2 regions of the Escherichia fergusonii ATCC 35469 genome follow, and region 2 is predicted to be linked to the other one. Evidence: predicted binding sites of a transcription regulator. Region 2 holds the regulator's gene; the other holds the start of a gene.
The links. Region 2 encodes PhoB, which activates phosphate uptake and scavenging genes when phosphate is short. Its sites were predicted from a motif close to CTGTCATAAAACTGNCNNAT; they were not measured.
Positions count from the first base shown of each region.

Region 1: the regulator PhoB is predicted to act here: its motif matches at 9,408-9,427, upstream of ugpB (sn-glycerol-3-phosphate ABC transporter substrate-binding protein UgpB).

Region 1 is NC_011740.1:3,485,465-3,497,698, forward strand. It holds gene EFER_RS17155 (oxidoreductase) at 1-789, opposite strand, end outside; gene yhhY (N-acetyltransferase) at 1,123-1,611, shown strand; gene EFER_RS17165 (YrhB family protein) at 1,721-2,005, shown strand; gene ggt (gamma-glutamyltransferase) at 2,043-3,788, opposite strand; gene EFER_RS17175 (DUF2756 family protein) at 3,909-4,349, shown strand; gene ugpQ (glycerophosphodiester phosphodiesterase) at 4,336-5,079, opposite strand; gene ugpC (sn-glycerol 3-phosphate ABC transporter ATP binding protein UgpC) at 5,076-6,146, opposite strand; gene ugpE (sn-glycerol-3-phosphate ABC transporter permease UgpE) at 6,148-6,993, opposite strand; gene ugpA (sn-glycerol-3-phosphate ABC transporter permease UgpA) at 6,990-7,877, opposite strand; gene ugpB (sn-glycerol-3-phosphate ABC transporter substrate-binding protein UgpB) at 7,975-9,291, opposite strand; gene EFER_RS17205 (tetratricopeptide repeat protein) at 9,524-10,270, opposite strand; gene livF (high-affinity branched-chain amino acid ABC transporter ATP-binding protein LivF) at 10,389-11,102, opposite strand; gene livG (high-affinity branched-chain amino acid ABC transporter ATP-binding protein LivG) at 11,104-11,871, opposite strand; gene livM (branched chain amino acid ABC transporter permease LivM) at 11,868-12,234, opposite strand, start outside.
Region 2 is NC_011740.1:2,688,969-2,701,202, forward strand. It holds gene tgt (tRNA guanosine(34) transglycosylase Tgt) at 1-144, opposite strand, end outside; gene queA (tRNA preQ1(34) S-adenosylmethionine ribosyltransferase-isomerase QueA) at 199-1,269, opposite strand; gene acpH (ACP phosphodiesterase) at 1,362-1,943, shown strand; gene malZ (maltodextrin glucosidase) at 1,948-3,765, opposite strand; gene proY (proline-specific permease ProY) at 3,920-5,293, opposite strand; gene brnQ (branched-chain amino acid transporter carrier protein BrnQ) at 5,370-6,689, opposite strand; gene phoR (phosphate regulon sensor histidine kinase PhoR) at 7,094-8,389, opposite strand; gene phoB (phosphate response regulator transcription factor PhoB) at 8,448-9,137, opposite strand; gene sbcD (exonuclease subunit SbcD) at 9,325-10,527, shown strand; gene sbcC (exonuclease subunit SbcC) at 10,524-12,234, shown strand, end outside.

The sequences.
Region 1 (12,234 bases), 800 kb from region 2:
CGGCATAATATTAGCCTTCAGGCTGGTTTCCTGCTGGTCGATACCGTATTTAATAAACGAACCTTTCTTACCGTGAACGATAAATTTCGGATAATCGATTTTCACCAGATGGCTGGTTTTGACGATGGCTTTTAGATCGCCATAAAACAGCTGCGCTTCGAAGGTGTCGTCAGGATTGGCTTTATTACGCAGGCTGCGGATGTCATAAGCGACGTGATCCGGGCGACCGAACAGCGAGATAATCTGGTCGAGGGTATGCACACCAAGGCCATAGAACGCGCCATCCTGCGGCAGTCCAGGTTTGGTTTCTGCCACCGGGCGGTAATAGTCAAAATGGCTTTCCACTTCAACAATCTCTCCCAGCTTGCCGCTTTCAATCGCTTTTTTCGCCATCAGAAAACAGGAGTCAAAGCGACGATTCTGATACGGCGTAACGGTCAGCCCTTTGCTTTTCGCCAGCGCAAACAGCTCTTTCGCCTGCGCAAGTGTCGGGGTGAACGGTTTTTCGACCAGCACATTTTTCCCGGCTTCCAGCGCGCGCTTCGCGTACTCGAAGTGGCTGTCCGCGTGGGTGCAGACGACAATCAACTTAACGTCAGGATCGTTTAGCACTTCGTCGAGATCGCTGGTGAAATGAATATGGGAATAAATGGGAGCTTGTTCTTCCGGCTTCGCATGGCGGCGGAAAATATGCGCGACATGCCAGCTATCCTTGCGGTTAAGTACATACGGCAGATGGTAACGGGTGGTGCTTTTGCCGAAGCCAATAAAGGCGCAGTTGATGACCATGATTTCGTCCTTTTTAAGGTGGTTATCTACCACCTTAGCGCAAAGCGGACGCGGTTCCTACAGGAGTGCGCATAACGAACACAAGCACTCCCGTGGATAAATTGAGAACGAAAGGTCAAAAAAAAAGCCAGCACCCGGCTGGCTAAGTAATACTGGAAGCAATGTGAGCAATGTCGTGCTTTCAGGTTCTCCGCGAGGGTCTTCCTGATCGCGAGACAATAATAATCATTCTCATTCGCACTTGTCCAACACTTTTTGCAAAAAAATGCATTTGACTCGCATTTGAAAGTCAATGATGTTGAAAGGGACATTTACCCCAAAGAGGACAAAGGAATGAGTGAGATAGTAATACGCCATGCAGAAACACGGGATTACGAGGCCATCAGGCAGATTCACGCCCAGCCGGAGGTGTATTGCAACACACTACAGGTGCCTCATCCTTCCGATCATATGTGGCAGGAGCGACTCGCCGATCGTCCCGGCATCAAGCAGTTAGTCGCCTGTATTGATGGAATCGTCGTAGGCCATCTCACCATTGACGTGCAACAACGCCCACGCCGCAGTCATGTTGCCGACTTTGGTATCTGTGTCGACTCCCGCTGGAAGAACCGCGGCGTCGCCAGCACCCTGATGCGAGAGATGATTGCAATGTGCGACAACTGGTTGCGGGTAGATCGTATTGAACTAACGGTGTTCGTTGATAACGCGCCAGCAATTAAGGTCTATAAAAAATTCGGCTTTGAGATTGAAGGGACCGGTAAGAAGTATGCTTTGCGTAATGGCGAATATGTCGATGCGTATTATATGGCGCGGGTGAAATGAACATCATTAACTTATTGTAAATTACAATATTTTATTAAGGCTTTGTTGGATATGTTGCGCTTGAAAAAAAGCATGACCTAACTGCCCCATCGGAAAATCCAGAATCATTATGATTAATTATCAGGAAGCATTCGCGAAAGCGAACCATTACCTTGATGATGCAGATCTCGCCGTCGTCATTACTCTACATGGACGCTTTAGCCAGGGCTGGTATTTCTGTTTCGAAGCACGAGAATTTCTCGAAACTGGTGATGAGGCCGCGCGCTTAGCTGGTAACGCACCTTTTATTATTGATAAAGACAGTGGTGAAATTCATTCGCTGGGAACGGCAAAGCCGCTGGAAGAATATCTACAGGATTATGAAATAAAAAAAGCTACCTTCGGCTTGCCCTGACAATACGGCCCTCTTCCCACGAAGAGGGCCGCTAACCTTAGTACCCCGCCGTTAAATCATCCACCGAGCGCGGGTCGGATGCACCGTACAACTCACCGTCCGGCCCAACCATAATACTTTGCGTACTGCCCATCGCCTCTTTTAGCGCCACTTTCTGACCTTTTGCTTCCAGCAGCTTGAGCGTATCCGGGCTAAATCCTTTCTCGACACGCAGCTCGTCCGGCAGCCACTGATGGTGGAAACGCGGCACATTGGTCGCTTCGGCGACATTCATGCCATAATCGATGCTGTTCACCACCATTTGCAGCACAGTGGTGATAATCCGGCTACCGCCTGGGCTTCCGGTGACCAGCCAGGTTTTACCATCCTTGACCACAATGGTTGGTGACATCGACGACAGCGGGCGTTTATTCGGCCCGACGGCGTTGGCATCGCCGCCCACCAGCCCGTAAACGTTCGGTACGCCTGGTTTGGCGGAGAAATCATCCATCTGGTTATTGAGCAAAATACCGCTCTCGCCCGCGACAATGCCCGTACCGAAGGTGGTGTTCAGCGTATAGGTCACCGCCACGGCGTTACCGTCTTTATCCACCACTGAGTAATGGGTAGTTTGATTACTCTCATAAGGCGCAAGCTTGCCAGGACGAATTTCGCTGGATGGCTTCGCTTTATTGATATCGATTTGATCGGCAATAGATTTGGCATAGGCTTTATTGGTCAGCGCCTGCCACGGTACTTTGACAAAATCCGGGTCGCCAAGATATTCCGAGCGATCGGCGTAGGCATGTTTCTCCGCTTCTGCCATGATTTGCATCGCGTCGGCGCTGCCAAAGCCGTATTTCTGCATATCGAAGTTTTCCAGAATATTGAGGATCTGCACGATATGGATCCCGCCGGAGGATGGCGGTGGCATGGAGTAAACCTGATACCCGCGATAATCGCCACTTATTGGTGTACGTTCGACCGCTTTATAGGCCGCTAAATCTTCTTTAGTGATCAAGCCACCGTTTTTCTGCATCTCCAGGGCGATTTGTTCCGCTATCGTGCCTTTGTAGAATTCATCCGGGCCGTTTTCGGCAATCATCTCCAGGCTCTTTGCCAGATTCGTCTGTACCAGCTTGTCGCCCTTTTTCAGCGGTTCGCCCTCTTTCCAGAAGATAGCTTTGCTGTTTTCGTGATTTGGTAGCACTTCACTGCCGTAGGTTTTGAGATCGTCAGCCAGCGCGTCGTTAACAATAAAACCATCGCGTGCCAGTTTAAACGCCGGTTGCACCACTTTATTCAACGGCATGGTGCCGTATTTCTCCAGCGCCAACGAGAAGCCCGCTACCGTACCGGGTGTGCCGGAAGCCAGATGCGAAGTGAGTGATTTTTTGCTGTCCGGGTTGCCCTGGTCATCGAGGAACATATCGCGTGTTGCTTTGGCTGGCGCCATTTCGCGGAAATCGATAGCGGTGGTATTGCCATTTTTCGAGCGGATCAGCATAAAACCACCGCCGCCCAGATTCCCCGCCTGCGGATGCGTTACCGCCAGCGCATACCCCACGGCCACGGCGGCATCAACGGCATTCCCACCCTCCTTAAGGATATCTACCCCCACCTGAGTGGCAGTGGCGTCCACAGAAGCCACCATCCCCTGCTTCGCGCGTACCGGATGGAAGACATCCTCCTCCACACCATATGAAACGGGCGGCGGCGCAGGTGGCGCGGCGACAGCACTAAAACAACATCCTGAAAGCAAAGTAGCAATGGCCACCCGGCGTAAAAACGTCGGTTTTATCATCGTTATTCTCCAGTTATGAGTGGGGCAACCCCAGCTAAGCCTGGTATATAACTCTGAATTAATCATCGTTTTGCCGGGAAGCGAGTAAACTTAAAGGATATCTTCAGAGGAGGATACGCGATGAAACGACTTCTGCTTTTGACGGCACTCCTGCCGTTTGTCGGCTTTGCACAGCCCATTAATACTCTGAATAACCCCAACCAGCCGGGATATCAGATCCCCAGCCAGCAGCGGATGCAAACTCAAATGCAAACGCAGCAAATCCAGCAAAAAGGGATGCTGAATCAGCAACTGAAAACTCAGACGCAATTACAACAGCAGCATTTAGAAAATCAGATTAATAGCAACTCTCAGCGGGTATTGCAGTCGCAGCCGGGGGAGCTAAATCCCGCCCGGCAGCAAATGCTGCCCAACACCAACGGCGGGATGTTAAACAGCAACCGTAATCCGGATAGTTCGTTGAATCAGCAGCATATGTTGCCGGAGAGGAGAAACGGCGACATGCTGAATCCGCCCAGCACGCCGCAGCCTGATATTCCGTTGAAAACTATTGGGCCGTAAAGTTCGGGCCAATCACATCAATCGCATCGGTACAGATGCAATCCACGCCCCAGCGCAGCAACTCTGTCGCGCGCTGGGGTTTGTTGACGGTATAAACCAGAATCCGTAATCCAGCGTCTTTCAACTGCATCACTCGCGCTTTATCGAGCAACTTATGATTGAGATGAATAGAGACGCAGCCCAGCCGCGTGGTCAGTTCGCGCCAATCGTCGCGCCACTCATCCAGCAACAAACCGCGCGGCAGTTCCGGTGCAGCCTGTTGCGCGGCTTCTAAAGCATCAATCTCAAACGATGACAGCAGCGGCGGCGTCATACCAGCCCACAGTTCGCGCGCCGCCAGCGATACCATTTTGCCCGTTAATGGACCAGTGCCAGTGGTGGGTTTGATTTCGATATTTGCCATCATCCCATGTTCACGGCAGCGTTCCGCCACCTGCGAAAGCAACGGCAGCGGCTCACCTTTAAACGCTTTGCTGTACCAACTGCCTGCATCCACGCGCAGTAAATCCTGCCAGTTCAGATCGCCCGCGACGCCCCAGCCATTGCTGGTGCGTTCGAGATTGTCGTCATGAAGCAAGAAGATCTCGCCATCTTTCGATAACTTCGCGTCAAATTCGATCATCTTATGACCGTATTTTGCCCCAACGTCGATTGCCGCCAGGGTGTTTTCCGGGGCCAGCTTACCGCCGCCACGGTGGGCGACAATGCGGGGATAAGGCCAGTTACTCATACTCGTTGTCCTGTTTCACCATCAAAAAGATGTAGCTGATTTTCCGGCAGATGCAGCCACAGCGTGCTGCCTGCCGTCGGGCGCTCCTGATGCGCCAGTCGCACCACCAGCTTCTGTTCGCCCCAGCGTCCGTGCGCCAGGTTATCTGCGCCGAGGATCTCCAGCGTGTCCATCACCAGCGGTATGCCGCCTTCTGCCTGCGAGCTTAACGCAATATGTTCCGGGCGAATGCCAAGAGTCATTTTACGCCCGGCATACTGACGGTAGCCACCGTTTAGCGGTAGCGCCATCCCCCCGTCCAGTTCGAAATGCGTGCCATCGTTATTCACGCGGCCTGTCAGCAGGTTCATCGCCGGACTGCCGATAAAACTCGCCACAAACAGAGTGGCGGGCTTTTCGTAGACTTCAACTGGCGTGCCAATCTGTTCGGCAACGCCGCCGTTCATCACCATTACCCGCTGAGCGAGCGTCATCGCCTCAACCTGATCGTGAGTAACGTAGAGTGAAGTCGTTTTCAGGCGACGGTGCAGTTGTTGCAGCTCAAGGCGCATCTGCACGCGCAGCTTGGCGTCGAGGTTAGAGAGCGGCTCATCAAACAGGAACACCGCCGGATCGCGCACAATCGCGCGGCCCATCGCTACACGCTGACGCTGACCGCCAGAAAGCTCACGCGGACGGCGCTTGAGCAGGTCGTCCAGCTCCAGAATGCGCGCCGCTTCTTTAACACGCTCGGCTATTTGCTGCTTGCCCATGCCGCGAATTTTCAGCCCCCACGCCATGTTTTCTTCGACACTCATATGCGGATAAAGAGCGTAGTTCTGGAACACCATCGCAATCCCGCGATCTTTCGGCTCCATTTCGGTCACGCGTTGGTCGTTAATCCAGATATCGCCTTCGGTGACCCGCTCCAGCCCGGCAACCATGCGCAGCAGCGTGGATTTCCCGCAGCCAGACGGCCCGACCATCACTATAAATTCGCCATCCGCCACATCAAGGGTCAGCGGTTTAATGACCTGGGTTTTGCCATCCCAGCTTTTGGTTACTGCCTGTAATTTCAGTCCTGCCATCTTATTTCTCACTATCGACCAGGCCGCGCACGAAGGCACGCTGCATCACTAAAACAATCACCACCGGAGGGATAAGCGTTAACAACATCGCCGCCATCACTGAGTTCCATTCCGTGGTGCCTTCGCCTGTGGCGATAATCCCTTTGATCCCTGCCACAGTGGTGCCGAGATCAACGTCGGTAATAATCAACAACGGCCACAAATACTGGTTCCAGCCGTAAATAAAAGTGATCACAAACAGCGCCGCCAGATTGGTTTTCGACAGCGGGAAAACGATGTCGCAAAAGAAACGCATTGGTGACGCACCGTCGATCCGCGCCGCTTCCACCAGCTCATCCGGTAGCGTCATAAAGAACTGGCGGAACAGGAAGGTAGCGGTTGCCGAGGCCATCAGCGGCAGCGTTAAACCAGCGTAGCTGTCGAGCATATTCAGGTTGGCGATGACTTCTACTGTCGGGAAGATACGCACTTCAACTGGCAGCATCAGGGTGATAAAAATCATCCAGAAGAAGAGGTTACGCAGCGGAAAACGAAACCAGACAATGGCAAATGCCGAGAGCATCGAGACGGTAATTTTGCCGAGCGTAATGCTGAACGCCATCACGAAGCTGTTAAGCAACATCCGCCAGAACGGCGCGCTATTTGTGCCTACCCCGTTCACCCAGATGTTGTGGATGTTTTCCAGCAGATGCGTGCCGGGGATGAGCGTCATCGGCGCGGCGTAGACGGCCTGTTTATCCAGCGTCGCCGCGACAAACGCCACGTACAGCGGGAAGAGGATCACCGCGATCCCGAGGATCAGCATGGTATGGCTGAATATTGTCAGCCACGGACGGTTCTCAATCATTGGTAACGCACCTTGCTTTCAACATAGCGGAACTGCACCACCGTCAGCACGATGACGAGGAACATCAACACCACCGACTGCGCGGCAGACGAAGCCAAATCCAGCCCGGTAAAGCCTTCGCGGTAGATCTTATAAATCAGCGTCGTGGTAGCCTGTACTGGTCCGCCGGACGTGGCGGCGTCGATCACCGGGAAGGTATCGAAGAAGGCGTACACCAAGTTCACCACCAGCAGGAAGAAGCTCACCGGGGCGATAAGCGGCAACGCAATCTTAAAGAAGCGGCGAATTGGACCTGCGCCGTCGATGGCTGCGGCTTCAATCAACGAACGAGGAATGGATTGCAGCGCGGCATAGAAGAACAGAAAGTTGTAGCTGATTTGCTTCCATACTGAGGCAAACACCACCAGGAACATTGCCTGACCGCTGTTTTGCGCATGGTTCCAGTCGTAGCCGAACTCAGCGAGAAAATGAGTGATCAGCCCGCGACCAGGGTTAAACAGGAAGATCCACAATACGGCGGCAACGGCGGGAGCCACGGCATACGGCAGCAGCATTAAGGTTTGATAGAAACGGCTGCCGCGCACGATGTACTCCACCAGCGCCGCGAAGAACAGCGACACCAGCAAACCGCTGACCGTGACAAAGGTGCTGAATTTTATCGTCGTCCAGAAGGAGTCGAGATAGTAGCTGTCATGAAACAGCGTGACGAAGTTATCCAGGCCGACAAACTGGCTGGAAAAGCCAAACGGATCGACGCTTTGTAGCGAGTACCACAACGCTTCGCCCGCAGGCCAGATAAAAAAGATAACGGTGATGATGAGCTGCGGCGCGACCAACAAATAAGGCAGCCAGCGCGAGCGGAACACCGGACGGGATGATGACATTACGGTTAATTCCTGAACTGTGCCGGATGCGCTTCGCTTTTCCGGCCTACACGCGATGCCAGGTCAGATAAGCGAAACGCATCCGACATTTCACTGGTTAAGACTTCGTAGATTTCTCAAAGCGGCGCAGTAACTGGTTCCCACGCTCAACAGCGGTATCCAGCGCCTGCTGTGGCGTCTTCTTACCAGTCCACACGCTTTCCAGCTCTTCATCCACAATCACGCGGATCTGCGGCATATTGCCCAGACGCAGCCCTTTGGTGAACGGCAACGGCGGCTTGTTCAGCATCTGACGCGTCGCGGTATCCGCCCCGGGGTTTTTCTCGTAAAAGCCCTGCTCACGGGTCAGGTCATACGCCGCTTTGGTGATTGGCAGATAACCGGTTTTCTGATGCCACTCGGCAGCGTTTTCTGGCTTCGCGAGGAAGTCGAGGAACTTCGCCACGCCGGTGTAAGTTTCTTTATCTTTGCCCTGCATCACCCACAGGCTGGCCCCGCCGATAATGGCGTTTTGTGGCGCATCTTTCGCATCGGCGTCGTACGGCATCATGCCTACACCGTAGTTGAATTTGGCATACTCGCGAATGTTGGCAAGAGAACCGGAAGAAGCGGTCGTCATCGCGCAATCACCGTTATAGAACTTCTCGGTGGATTCATCCTTACGCCCGACGTAACTGAAATCGCCCTTCTTGTTCATCTCTTCGAGCATGGCGATGTGTTTCACCTGCTCCGGCTTGTTGAACTCAAGCACCGCGTCCGTGCCGTCAAAGCCGTTGTTTTTGCTGGCAAACGGCAGACCGTTCCAGGCGCTAAAGTTTTCCAGTTGGATCCAGCCCTGCCAGCCGCTTGCGTAGCCGCACTTCATGCCGGAGGCTTTCAGTTTTGCGGCATAGTCCGCCAGATCCTGCCAGGTTTTCGGCGGCTGTTCCGGGTCTAACCCCGCTTTCTTGAAGGCGTCTTTGTTGTAATAGAGAACGGGAGTCGAGCTGTTGAACGGCTGGGAGAGTAAGTGGCCGGTTTTGCTGTCGGAGTAGTAACCTGAAACCGTCGGCACAAACTGCGACTCATCGAATTGAATCCCCGCTTCTTTAAACACGTCATACACCGGTTTAATGGCTTTCGACGCCATCATGGTGGCGGTGCCAACTTCATAAACCTGCAAAATAGCCGGCGCGTTGCCGGTACGAAATGCGGCAATCCCCGCACTTAAATTCTGTTCGTAGTTGCCTTTATAGGTCGGTACAATTTTGTAATCCGGGTTTTCGGCGTTAAAACGTTGGGCCAGAGAATCCACCTCTTTACCCAGTTCCCCTTCCATAGAATGCCAGAACGGAATGGTCGTCACTGCCTGTGCATTCCCCATTAACGCCAGTCCGAGCGCCAGTGCTGAAGCTGTATAATGTAACGGTTTCATCGTTTATCTCTCTTGTTGTACCGAATGCGCGAATTCACGCGTTTTATGCTCGCGGGGTAACATGACATGCTCGAATTACAGAAAAATAACTTTTTTGTTACATTTGTAAGATAGTAAGGTGTCAGAAAGATGACAAGGCGGTGACGGTACGGGTGAGGGAAAATGGGAGATGGGGCACGGATAATGCTACGTTGGGAAAAATTAATGCGCCAGAGACTATCTGGCGCAGCACTTATCGAACAATACTCTGCTTCAGTCGGTCATTGGCGGTCTTAATCCATTCCCGGTGGTGTTTTCTATAATGTGGTCTTGAGCGTTTAGCCGTATCAACCACAGCAACATATTGCTCGTTGGCTTCACGTAGTCGACTCATTTTCGCCAGCAACTCCGCATAGTAAATACGCGCCTGCGGGCTGGGGTAATAAGAAACAAGCACCTCAAACTCGCTTTCCGCATCAGCGTATTTTTCTTGTGCGGCTAACGCTCTGGCAAATAACAAATGCCCGTCTGCCGACTGAAAATCGGGGTTATAACGCATCACATCTTCCAGCGTCTGCTGACAGGCGGCGAACTCCTGAATAGCAAATTGCGCCTGCGCCAGGCTTAACATCATTACCGCTTCATGGGCGAAAATTCCGCTTAACGCCTGCTGATAATGGGGAACGGCTTCGTGATAACGCCCAAGGCGCGCCAGTTCGTTAGCTAACGCATAATGGTTTTGATTGGTCTCGGCAATCGCCAGCTCTTCGGTTAATTTGTGCAGGTGGCGTTCCGGGCTGATTTTGTCCTGCAGGCGCATCAGCAAAGTACGCCCGTGACGGTCAGCGCCCGTTTCAGGCAGCATAACCATGACGAAATACGCCACGCAGCCAATCACCGGAAAACAGAAGATAATAAAAATCCAGTATCGCTCTTGTCCGGAGCGATAAGCGTGAATACAGCAAAGCAGTTCAAGCATGACGACAACGGCATAATGCATGGGAGGGAACCTTTCCGTGGCAAATAAGTGGTCTGGTTTTAATCCTCCCGGTCAGTTGAAACAAGTCTGTATACGGACAAAGAACCCGGCAGAACGTGACTACCGGGTTATTGATAATTTACCCACCTAAATACGCGCTTCTCACCGCTTCATTCGCCAGCAGCGCGTCGCCGGTATCGGAGAGCACCACATGACCGTTTTCCAGCACATAGCCGCGATCCGCCAGTTTTAGCGCCTGGTTGGCGTTCTGCTCGACGAGGAAGATGGTCATCCCCTGCTCGCGCAGTTGCTCGATGGTGTCGAAAATTTGCTGGATGATAATCGGTGCCAGTCCGAGCGAGGGTTCATCAAGCAATAGCAAACGTGGGTTACTCATCAAAGCGCGACCAATCGCCAGCATCTGCTGTTCACCGCCAGACATGGTGCCTGCCCGCTGAACACGGCGCTCATGGAGACGTGGAAACAGTTCATAGACCCACTTTATGCGCTCCTGGAACTGGTCGCGTTCAGCAAAAAAGCCGCCCATCGCCAGATTCTCTTCCACCGTCATGCGTGAGAAGACGCGACGTCCTTCCGGGACAATCGCCACCGCTTCGCGCATGATTTTCGCCGTCTGCCAGTCGGTAATGTCTTTACCATCAAACACAATTCGCCCGCTGGTGGCGCGCGGGTCGCCACATAACGTGCCGAGCAAGGTCGTTTTTCCCGCCCCGTTCGCGCCAATGAGGGTGACAATCTCGCCCTGATTGATATGCAGGCTCACCTCATGCAGCGCCTGGATTTTGCCGTAGTGGGCGCTGACTTTGTCAAAGGACAACATGACTTTTTCCATCTTATGCCTCACCTAAATAGGCACGGATCACGTCCGGGTTATTACGGATTTGCTCCGGTGTACCGTTTGCCAGTGGCGTCCCCTGATTGACCACGTAAATTCTGTCTGAAATCCCCATCACCAGTTTCATATCGTGTTCAATCAACAAAATAGTGGTGTTGTGATGGTTACGCAGTTCGGCAATCAGCTCATCCAGCTCTTTGGTTTCTTTCGGGTTAAGACCTGCCGCTGGTTCGTCGAGCATTAAAATCTCCGGCTGCGTTACCATGCAGCGGGCGATCTCCAGACGGCGCTGGTCACCGTAGGCCAGGTTACTCGCCTGACGGTTAGCGTGTTCGAGCAAACCAATGCGCTCAAGCCAGGTTGCGGCACGGTCGAGGGCTTCGCTCTGGGCGCGGCGGAAAGAAGGCGTTTTCAACAGGCCAGAGAACAGCCCGGTTTTCAGTTGCTGATGCTGCGCCACCAGCAGGTTTTCAATCACCGTCATTTCACGGAACAGACGCACATGCTGGAAGGTTCGCACCACGCCCATGCGGGCAATTTGCTGCCCCGGCAAACCTTCCAGATGCTGATCGCGCAGTAAAATGGTGCCGCCGGTGGGTTTGTAGAATCCGGTCAGACAGTTAAAAACCGTGGTTTTTCCGGCACCGTTAGGACCGATTAACGAGACGATTTCCTGCGGGTACAGTTCAAGATTGACGTTGTTCACCGCCAGCAGGCCACCGAAGCGCATCATCAGGCCGTTAACAGATAATAATGGCTGACTCATGCCTGCTCTCCTTTCGCTGCGCCGTTTTTCAGCTTGAGTTGCGGGCGCGTCATAGGCAGCAAGCCCTGCGGACGCCAGATCATCATCAGCACCATCAAACCACCGAGCATTAACATGCTGTATTCGTTAAAGTCGCGCATCAATTCGCGCGACACCACCAGCAGAACTGCCGCCAGAATCACCGCAAATTGCGAGCCCATACCACCGAGCACCACTATCGCCAGCACAAACGCCGATTCGGCAAAGGTGAAGGATTCCGGGCTGACAAATCCCTGACGTGCCGCGAACAGCGTTCCGGCAAAACCGGCAAACGCGGCACTGATGGTAAAAGCGGTCAGCTTGATACGACGCGGACTTAAGCCC
Region 2 (12,234 bases):
GGCTTCAACTTCTTCCGGCGTCATCCCTTTTACGGTGCCGTAGGTGCCAACAGGCATAAAGCAAGGCGTTTCCACTACGCCACGATCAAAGACCAGGCGGCCACGGCGTGCGCGACCGTCGGTGGTGTCCAGTTCAAATTTCATTTTTTCTCCACTACGTCAGAAAAACAGTCCAACGTTTAAACCAGCGCCGCGGAATTACTCCCCGACGCGCTCATTAATTGCCTGCGGATTGTACGTGATAAACATCGCATCACCGTAACTAAAAAAGCGATATTTCTCTTCTACCGCCGCTTTATAGGCGTTCATAGTGTGTTGATAGCCGGCAAATGCCGAAACCAGCATAATCAGCGTCGATTCAGGAAGGTGGAAGTTCGTCACCAGCGCATCGACCACTTTGTACTGGAAGCCCGGATAGATAAAGATTTGGGTATCGTCAAAGAACGGTTCGATGAGATCGTTTTTCGCCGCCTGGGCCGCGCTTTCCAGCGAACGTACCGAGGTGGTGCCAACCGCAATCACCCGATTACCGCGTGCTTTTGTTGCCAGTACCGCGTCTACCACATCCTGCGGCACTTCAGCGTATTCTGAGTGCATGATGTGATCTTCAATGGTGTCGACGCGCACCGGCTGGAAAGTACCCGCACCAACGTGCAGAGTTACGAACGCCATCTCCACGCCTTTGGCGCGCAATTTTTCCAGCAAAGGTTCGTCAAAATGCAGCCCGGCAGTCGGGGCCGCTACCGCGCCCGGTTTTTCACTATAAACTGTTTGATAAAGTTCGCGGTCTGCATCTTCGTCCGGACGGTCGATGTACGGCGGCAGTGGCATGTGGCCGATGCTGTTGAGGATATCCAGTACAGAACGATCATCATTAAATTCGACTTCAAACAGTGCGCCGTGGCGAGCGGTCATTGTTGCGTTGATACTTTCGTCATCGCCCAGCAGCAGCTCTGCGCCCGGTTTTGGCGCTTTCGAGGCGCGAATATGCGCAAGAATGCGTTTGTCGTCGAGCATACGCTCAACCAGCACTTCAATCTTGCCGCCGCTGGCTTTACGCCCAAACAGACGCGCCGGGATCACGCGGGTATTATTAAAAACCAGAAGATCGCCGGGGTTGAGCTTATCGAGTAAATCGGTGAAAGTACCGTGCGTCAGCGCGCCCGTCGGCCCGTCCAGCGACAGTAAACGACAGCTACTGCGTTCAGGCATTGGATAGTGGGCAATCAGGGATTCGGGCAATTCAAAGGAGAAATCGGTAACGCGCATGACACTGACTCAGACTAAAATAAGAGGCGGGTAGTCTAGTGCCGGGGCGCTCTCCCTGCAACCTTTACCCCCCTTTGGATAGAATATAATCGATGAATTTTTTAGCTCACCTGCATTTAGCCCATCTCGCGGAAAGCTCGCTTTCCGGCAATTTACTGGCTGATTTCGTACGCGGAAATCCTGAAGAAAATTTTCCGCCCGACGTCGTGGCTGGCATTCATATGCATCGCCGTATCGACGTACTGACCGATAATCTGCCGGAAGTCCGCGAAGCAAGGGAGTGGTTTCGTCGTGAAACCCGCCGCGTTGCGCCTATTACGCTGGATGTCATGTGGGATCACTTTCTTTCACGCCACTGGTCGCAGCTATCACCGGACTTTCCGCTACAGGAATTTACCTGTTATGCCCGGGAGCAAGTGATGACTATTCTTCCAGACTCACCGCCACGCTTTATCAATCTGAACAATTACTTATGGTCTGAGCAATGGCTGGTTCGCTATCGCGATATGGATTTCATCCAGAACGTGTTAAACGGCATGGCAAGCCGTCGCCCACGTCTGGATGCCCTGCGTGACTCCTGGTACGATTTAGACGCCCATTACGACGCTCTGGAAACCCGCTTCTGGCAGTTTTATCCGCGGATGATGGCGCAGGCGTCACGCAAGGCGTTGTAAGGTATTAATTCAGCCATACGCTGGCCGATATCGCGGGCAGCGTCAAAATTCCGTCCATCACCTGCCCATGCCCTTCCCTTCGTTGCCACGCCGTGACATTCAGCAACGGCGACGCAGGCAGCACCACTTCACACGCCTCTCCCCGGTTAATTGCCACTAGCACACGTTGCTGATTCAGCACGCGGACAAATACCACCACGTTATCTTCCGCATACAGTACCTGACAGCCACCGCGACGCAGCGCCGGGCTTTTTTTACGCAATGCAATCATACGCTGATACAGGGCAAATAACTCCGCATCCTGTTTTTGCGCCTGCCACGGAAAAGGTTTACGACAGAAAGGATCGTTTTTGCCATCCACACCCACTTCATCGCCATAGTAGATACAGGGGACGCCAGGCCAGGTAAGCAGCCAGACGACCGCTAGCGGCAAACGTGCGACATTCCGACCGAGCAGCGTCTTAAATCGCGCGGTATCGTGGCTATCGAGCTGATTAAACATGCGCAGTTGCTGCTGATGGGAAAGCCCGGCGCGATAATTGTCCATCCACGCCATACAGGTTTGCGCATCAATATGCTGTGGATCGTAAGAGATATCAGTGTTGGCAAGAAATCCCCACAACGGGAATGTGAAGCCGCGATAGTTCATGGCGGCATCTTCCACATCGGCCTGTAGCCATTGCCGTGCATCGCCAAAATGTTCGCCGACTATATACGCTTCCGGTTGGGTTTCTTTCGCCGCTTCGGTGATCCCAGCGACGTGCTGTAAATTATTGCGCGCCCCACCCGCTTCTCCCAGCATATGCACCACATCCAGCCGCCAGCCGTCCATATTCCATGGTGCTTTCAGCCAATGGCGGACAATGCTGTCTTCCCCGCGATAAATTTCATTCACCAGACTTTCCGATTGATAATCCAGCTTCGGCAGGCTGGCATAGCCCAGCCAGTCGAGCGCCGTGCCATCATCGCTAAATGAGTACCAGTCACGCCAGGGCGATTCGGGGTTGTGACAAGCTCCCCCCGTGCCACGATTGTGCCTGTCAAACCAGGCATGGGAATCGCCACTGTGGTTAAATACGCCATCCAGCACCAGCCGCATTCCCAGCTGCTGCGTATTGTGTCGCAAACGCAGCAACGCTCCGTCGCCACCAAACTGCGGATCGACATGGCGATAATCCTCGGTATCGTATTTATGTACGCTGGGGGCTTTAAACACCGGATTAAGGTACAGCGCCGTCACGCCGAGCTTTTTCAGATACGGCAGTTTTTCGCTGATACCATCCAGATCACCGCCATAGAACGTTGATCCGCCCGCCTGCGCCGTGACCGGCTCATCCCAGTCACGCAAGATGATCTCTTGTCCGGCTGCGTGATGGTAATAGATATGATCCTGTTCAGCTTCGCGAGGAAGACTACGGGCGAAACGATCAGGGAAGATCTGATAAAAAATCTGATCCGCTACCCATTGTGGGCCGATATCCGGGACATCGACGGCAAACTGCTCCAGTCGTGCTGGCGGCATTCGGCTGAAGCCCTGCGGTGTAAACCAACGCTGGTGATCGTGCCACAATAATTTGAAGCTATAGCGCCGCCGGGGTTGCCCAATGGAAATATCGATGGCCGCCCGCCATGCCGTGACACCAGGCTGGGGCTGACTGCGCTGCTTATGCATCGGTACTGACGTTTCTTCGTTATCGTTTTCTGTACGTAGCATAATCCGCTGCGGTGGCTCTTCGCCTGTCAGCCACAGTGTAATGAGTAGTTGATCTTTGCTTTGTTTAACAAATGGGGGCACCGGCAGGTGCCATGCATTTAACATCATAATTCCCCTGTGATGAAAATCTGATCACCTTGCCATAGCCTAATGCAGGATCACTCATCATCTGAAGGATATTTGGGGGAGGAGGACGGGGGCGGATAACTTTCGGAATAGCCGGATCAGGGCTTGCCTTGATCCGGCTTACAGAACGCAAGGATTACTGGTTTTCAGCCAGCTGACGATCGTGGCGGCGTTTAATCATCCAGCCAATCAACAGCAGAACAATCCACGCGAAACCAACGTACAGCGAGATACGTGTGTCCGGATGATAACCAATCAATCCGATAATAAAGAGCAGGAAAATCAAACCGCCGATGGTCGTTGCTACCCCACCTGGTACTTTAAATTTCAGTGCCTTCACTTCTTCTGGTGGCAAACGGCGACGGAAAGCAATTTGCGACAGCAGGATCATAATCCATACCCACACCGTGGCGAAGGTTGCCAGCGAAGCGATCACCAGGAAGACATTTTCCGGCATGATGTAGTTCAGATATACCGCAAACAATAGCGCGGTAGTCATCACCAGCACCGTGACCCACGGAATACCGCGACGCGAGGTTTTGCTGAAAATTTTCGGCGCGCTACCCTGCTCTGCCATACCGTGGAGCATACGGCCTACGCCAAATACGTCACTGTTAATTGCCGACAGCGAAGCAGTCAGCACAACAAAGTTAAGAATGCTGGCGGCAAAGGTAATGCCCATATGCTGGAACGTCAGCACGAACGGGCTACCGGCAGTACCAACCTGATTCCACGGATAGATAGACATAATGACGAACAGCGTACCGACGTAGAACACCAGAATACGCATCGGCACGGAGTTAATCGCACGCGGAATCGATTTCTCAGGATCTTTCGCTTCCCCGGCGGTAATACCGATAATTTCGATCCCGCCGTAAGCAAACATTACCATTTGCAGCGACATCACCATGCCAAGCCAGCCGTTACTGAAGAAGCCGCCGTTGCTCCAAAGATTATTGATACCGGTCGGTTGCCCGCCGTTGCCAATCCCCCAGATGATGATGCCGAAACCGGCGACAATCATGATGATGATGGTGGCGACTTTAAAGAACGAGAACCAGAACTCAAGCTCACCAAATACCTTCACGCTCATCAGGTTTACGGCGCAAATGATCAGCACCACGCTCAGTACCCAAATCCAGTGCGGCACCGTCGGGAACCAGACGCCCATATAGATACCGAACGCGGTCACATCGGCGATGGCGACAATAAGGATTTCAAAGCAGTAGGTCCAGCCAGTGATATAACCCGCCAGCGGGCCGAGGTTTTCCTGTGCATAACGAGAGAAGGAGCTTGCAGCCGGGTTGTGAACAGACATTTCTCCCAGTGCACGCATAATAATATATGCAGCTACCCCGCCGATAATATAAGCCAGTAGTACGCTGGGACCGGCCATTTTGATGGCATCGGCTGAACCGTAAAACAAACCGGTGCCGATTGCTGAACCCAGTGCCATAAAGCGAATATGCCGGGTACTGAGCCCACGCTTTAGCTTGTTGTTACTTTCCATCGATTCCTAACCCATCAACACAATAAAAAACCACGGGGCATCGCAGCCCCGTGGTCAAAAACACATTGTCAGTGATTTAGTGAGCGCTGGAGGTCACCTGACGCCCTGCTGCACGATCCCAGATAATGGCCAGAACAACCATCACCACTGTTGGAATTAACCACGCCAACCCTTGTTCTGCCAGCGGCAGACGCTGCACCCAGGCAGGTAATACATCACCGATTGCCGAGGCTTTAATGCCGTCAAGGATACCAAAAACCAGGCTGATAAACATAGGCGGTGCAATTACGCGGGTGGAATTATGCCACCAGGAGCGGGTGAAGCTTAATACAACCAGTGCGATACATGGCGGATAAATTGCTGTCAGCACTGGAACAGAGATCTGAATCAGCTGGCTCAAACCGAGGTTAGATACCACCATCGAGAAACCGCCAAGGATAAACACCAGTGTCCGGTAAGAGAGCGGTAAATATTGAGCGAAAAACTCTGCACAAGCACACGTCAGGCCAACCGCCGTCACCAGGCAGGCGATAAAGATTAACGCCGCCAGCAGGAAGCTACCGCCGCCGCCAAAGGTATGCTGAACGTAGGCATGCAGAATAGCCGCACCATTAGCTGACTGTTCAAGCAGCGATGCACTGTCGGAACCCAAACGGAACAACGCCAGATACAGCAATGTCAGACCAACACCCGCCATCAGACCAGCCCAAACGGTGTAACGAGTCAACAAACGTGCTTCGGATACGCCGCGAGAACGCGCCGCATTAACAATAACGATACCAAACACCATCGCGCCAAGCGTATCCATGGTCAGATAGCCATTAACGAAGCCGTTAGAAAACGCGGCGTTTTGATAAGCCTCAGTCGCCGTGCTGATAGAGCCCGCCGGCCAGACAATTGCGGCAACAGACAGGATGACCAGCGCGATAATTTTCAGCGGTGCCAGGAAGTTACCGACGGTATCCAGCAGTTTGCCCGGATAAAGCGAAACCAGAATCACGATAGCAAAGTAAATCAGGCTGTAGATAAATAATGGCAGCGGTGAGTTACCCGTCAGCGGAGCAATACCCACTTCAAAGGAGACCGTTGCGGTACGCGGGGTAGCAAACAGCGGACCAACAGCCAGATAACATACTGTTGCCAGCAAAACGCCAGCTACTTTACCGATGGGCGAACTCAGACTATCGATACCGCCACCAACTTTTGCCAGTGCGACAACTGTCAATACCGGAAGACCGACAGCAGTAATAAGGAAACCGAAAGCGGCAGTCCAGACATGTTCGCCAGCCTGCAGGCCAACCATTGGAGGGAAAATGATGTTACCTGCGCCAACAAACAACGCAAATGTCATAAATCCCAATGCGATGATATCGCGTGATCTTAACTTATGGGTCATAAAATCTTACTGCCTGTGGATGTGGTGTTGATACGTAAATTCATGCTTTACCAACGGGATGATAGTGCAGCATTTTTAATCAATTATAGCGGGATATGCTCCCGGACTGGCGAGATGAAGAATTGTTTTTCGGTTTACCGCCAGAATGCAGTCGCTATGACAGCACATGAGGCGCAATTTAAACGCTTATAACGTTTTAAAGCAAGAAGGGATCTAAAAACCAGAACGATATAGCAATATAAAATATCACTTCAGCATAAAACGCTATTTAAGTGAAATAGTCATGGCTAATCATGCGAACAAGAAATCATCAGACGTCGGAAAATTCACCGCAAGGGGAAAAGACGCAAAGAAAATAAGCCAGCATTAGCTGGCTTATGGAAAGATAATCTGACAACGGTCTGTTAAGCGCTATTTTTGGCAATTAAACGTTCCGGTAATACAAAGCTAAACCGAGTGCCAACGCCAGGTGTGCTTTCAATATGTAATCGGCTTTCGTGGTGATTGAGCGCGTGCTTTACAATCGCCAGACCGAGGCCACTGCCCCCTGTCTGTCGCGAACGCGCTTTATCCACACGATAGAAGCGCTCAGTGAGACGCGGAAGGTGTTCGGCGGTAATTCCAGGACCATTATCTTCCACACTAAACTCCACACCATGTGCCACGCGCTGCCAGCGTACAGCAATCTTCGTACCTTCTGGCGTGTGATTAACTGCGTTATAGACCAGATTCGAAATGGCACTGCGCAGCTGATCTTCATTGCCCAACACTTTAATTTGATTGTCGATATCAAATGTAATTTTGTGTTTATTCTGGCTCAGTGTTTGAGCTTCCCGCTCCACTACTCGTAGCATCATCGGCACATCGACTTGTTCATTCAGTGCCAGCACCGGGGCAGCTTCAATTTTTGACAGCGTAAGCAGCTGTTTCACCAAGCCTTCCATACGGTGTGTTTGTTCACGCATAGTATGAAGCGCTTTTTCTCGCGTCGCACCTTCCAGCGGCTGTTCATGCATCATTTCCAGATAGCCTTGTAAGACCGTAAGCGGCGTGCGCAGCTCATGGCTTACGTTAGCAAAAAAGTTCCGTCTGGCTCCTTCAAGCTGGTGCATTTGAGTAACATCTCGCGCCACCATCAGCAGTTGCCGATCAGTATAAGGCATCACGCGAATCTCAAGATGACGACCATTGTTCAATACCAAATTAATTGGTCGTGAAAAATCGCGGCTTTTTAGATAATGGGCAAACTCCGGGTAGCGCAATAAGTTGAGGATGTTCTGGCCACTGTCATCAGGCCAGCGTAGCCCCAACAACTGCTGAGCAAGGCCGTTACACCAGAAAATCCCCCCTTCTTCGGTCGTCAGAATAACGGCATCTGGCAGAGACTCTGCGCCACTTCGAAAACGTTTGATTAAATTACCCAATTCACGGCGGCGTTTTTTATTGCGTAATTGCATTTGATGGATGCCATACAGCAATGGCTCCCAGCTCCCGCGCCCTGGTGGTGGCGTCATACTTCTGTCTACCCAAAGCCACCAGGAGAGGCGTAGTAAGTTCCAGAAATGCCAGATAAGCAATCCTGTGACTGATGCCAGCAAAAACCAGGGCAGATGACCAAAAAAAATACTCAGGATAAAGGCAGGGATACAGCAAAGTATCAGTTCCAGAACCAGCCTTTTCCATGACAGCCGTTCAAGCACGCGTCATACTCCATTTACTCTATAGAAAGCCTCACCCGCCATTACGGCGGGTGAGGCGTCAAAAGCGGGTCGAAAAACGATACCCTGTTCCTCGCACTGTCTGCACCATGCGGTCATGCCCGCTTGGTTCCAGCGCTTTACGCAAGCGACGAATGTGGACATCGACTGTACGGTCTTCCACATACACATTCGTTCCCCAGACATGATTTAGCAACTGCTCGCGACTGTAGACGCGTTCAGGATGCGTCATAAAAAAGTGCAGTAATTTAAATTCGGTAGGCCCCATATCCAGCGGTGTTTCGCCCGTCATGACCCGATGTGAGGTTGGATCAAGACTTAGCCCTTGCATTTCAATAACTTCTTCAACTGCCATAGGCGAAATACGGCGCATAACGGCCTTAATACGCGCCACCAGCTCTTTCGGGGAAAACGGTTTGGTAATATAGTCATCCGCGCCTGTTTCAAGGCCGCGTACACGATCTTCTTCTTCGCCTCTCGCCGTCAGCATCACAACCGGAATATCCCGGGTAAGCGCTTCCCGTTTGAGATGTTTAATAAATTGCAGACCAGAGCCGCCTGGCAACATCCAGTCCAGAAGAATGAGATCCGGCCAGGGTTCATTAAGTTGGTTCACAGCACTGTCATAATCTTCGGCTTCTACTGGCTGAAAGCCATTTTGCTCGAGCACGAAGCAGACCATTTCTCGAATTGGAGCTTCATCTTCTACAACCAGAATACGTCTCGCCATGATTAGCCCTGTTATAGATAAATTACACGTTATCAATGCGGCGGTATTATGCGTCAGTTTTATGACAGATTTATGAAAAGATCGTCGATGTTTCGTACAGGTTATTGATTTGTAGAGGTCATAAAACAGAAATTAATGCCTGTCTATGGGTATAATCGCCTTCACGTTTTTTCGCCAGGAAACTGTTATGCGCATCCTCCACACTTCAGACTGGCATCTGGGCCAGAATTTTTACAGCAAGAGCCGCGCCGCGGAGCATCAGGCATTTCTCGACTGGCTGCTCACAACGGCACAAACTCATCAGGTGGATGCGATAATTGTTGCCGGAGATATTTTCGATACCGGATCACCACCAAGTTATGCCCGCGAACTGTACAACCGCTTCGTGGTCAATTTACAGCAAACGGGGTGTCATCTGGTGGTACTGGCAGGAAATCACGACTCGGTCGCCACACTGAATGAATCACGAGATATTCTCGCCTTTCTTAATACGACCGTTGTCGCCAGTGCCAACCTACGCCCACAGCTGCTGAAACGGCGTGACGGCACTCCGGGTGCTGTTCTGTGCCCCATTCCGTTTTTACGTCCACGCGACATCGTGACCAGCCAGGCAGGGCTGTCAGGCAGTGAAAAACAGCAACATCTGCTGGCCACAATCACGGACTACTACCAACAACAATATACGGAAGCCTGCAACCTGCGCGGTGATCAGCAACTGCCGATTATTGCTACCGGACACCTTACCACCGTGGGTGCCAGTAAAAGTGACGCTGTACGTGACATTTATATCGGCACGCTGGATGCATTTCCGGCACAAAACTTCCCACCTGTAGATTACATCGCCCTTGGGCATATTCACCGGGCGCAAATTGTTGGCGGACAGGAACATATTCGCTATTGCGGTTCCCCCATCCCGCTGAGTTTTGATGAGTGTGGCAAAACTAAAAGCGTACATCTGGTGAGCTTTGCAGAAGGCAAATTACACAGTGTCGAAGCGCTGCCCGTGCCAATGACTCAGCCACTGGCCGTATTGAAAGGTGATCTGGCTGCAATTACTGAACAGCTTGAACAATGGCGTGATACCGAACTGCAGACGCCAGTATGGCTGGATATCGAAATCACGACTGATGACTATCTGCATGATATGCAGAGGAAAATCCAGACTTTAACCGAGTCACTGCCGGTAGAAGTGTTACTGGTGCGTCGCAGTCGCGAGCAGCGTGAACGGATTATAGCGAGCGAGAAACGCGAAACACTCAATGAATTAAGCGTCGAGGAAGTTTTTAATCGTCGCCTGGCACTGGAAGAACTGGACGAGTCGCAACATGCGCGTATGCAACATCTTTTCGCCACGACGTTGCAGACCCTTGCAGGAGATCACGAAGCATGAAAATCCTCAGCCTGCGCCTGAAAAACCTGAACTCTCTGAAAGGCGAATGGAAGATTGATTTCACCACAGAACCGTTTGCCAGCAACGGACTGTTTGCCATTACCGGCCCAACGGGAGCCGGTAAAACGACATTATTAGATGCAATTTGCCTGGCCCTTTATCACGAAACTCCACGCCTTTCCAACGTTTCACAATCACAAAATGACCTGATGACCCGCGATACTGCCGAATGTCTGGCGGAAGTGGAATTTGAAGTAAAAGGTGAAGCGTACCGCGCGTTCTGGAGCCAGAATCGGGCGCGTAACCAGCCAGACGGTAATTTACAGGCGCCACGTGTTGAGCTGGCACGCTGCGCAGATGGCAAGATCCTCGCCGACAAAGTCAAAGACAAACTGGAGATGACAGCGTCATTGACCGGGCTGGATTATGATCGATTTACCCGTTCGATGCTGCTTTCACAAGGGCAGTTCGCTGCCTTTCTTAATGCAAAACCGAAAGAACGTGCTGAGTTGCTGGAAGAGCTGACAGGTACGGAAATCTACGGGCAAATCTCTGCCATGGTATTTGAGCAACACAAAACGGCGCGTACGGAACTGGAAAAGCTTCAGGCCCAGGTCAGCGGTGTCTCATTATTAACGCCAGAGCAGTTGCAAACTTTAACCGAAAGTTTGCAGGTACTTACTGACGAAGAAAAACAACAAGTTACCGCCCAACAAATTCAACAAAAGCATCTTAACTGGCTGATCCGCCAAAATGAACTGCAGCAGGAGGCCAGTCGTCGTCAGCAGGCACAACACCAGGCCGAGGCAGAAATAGAAAAAGCACAGCCTCAGTTGGCAGCACTGGAACTGGCACAACCTGCCATGCAGTTGCGTCCACAGTGGCAACGTATTCAGGAGCACACTGCTGCGGTAACCCGTACTCGCCAGCAAAGCGAAGAAGTAAACACTCGCTTACAACAGATGCTGGCACAACGTGCAGGGATCCGCCGCAGTGCGAAAAAACAGATGAATGCGATGCTTTCTACACGGCAAACGCTAAGTGACTGGCTGGCAACAAACGATGCCTTTCGCCTGATGAGTAACGAGCTGGCGGGATGGCGGGCATTGTTTGCTCAACAAACCAATGACCACAGCCAGCAGCAAAAATGGCAACAACAACTGACAAGCGATACCCGGAAGCTGGAAAGTCTGCCAGTGCCGACTCTCAACCTGAGTCCTGATGAAACGAATGCAGCTCTCGCACTGTATAACCAGCAGCGCCCACTTCGTCAGCGACTGAGTACTCTACATGGGCAGATTACGCCAAAGCAAAAACGACTCGCGCAGCTACAGGCCTCTACGCAGGAATTACACCAGCAACTAACCCAGCGTAACGTTATGCTGGAAGAGATGCGCAAGCGTTATAAGGTGAAAAATCAAGAATTCAATGATGTAAAAACCATCTGCGAACAGGAAGCCCGGATCAAAAGCCTTGAAGCCCAGCGCGCCTTATTACAATCGGGACAACCTTGCCCACTTTGCGGTTCAACAACACATCCGGCTGTTGCTGCTTATCAGGCACTGGAGCCAGGTGTTAACCAGACTCGTCTCGCCGAACTGGAAAAAGAAGTTACTAATCTCAGAGAGGAAGGTGCCACTCTGCGTGGGCAACTGGAAGCATTGCAGCAACAACTTCAGCGAGACGAAAGCGAAGCGCAGACGCTAA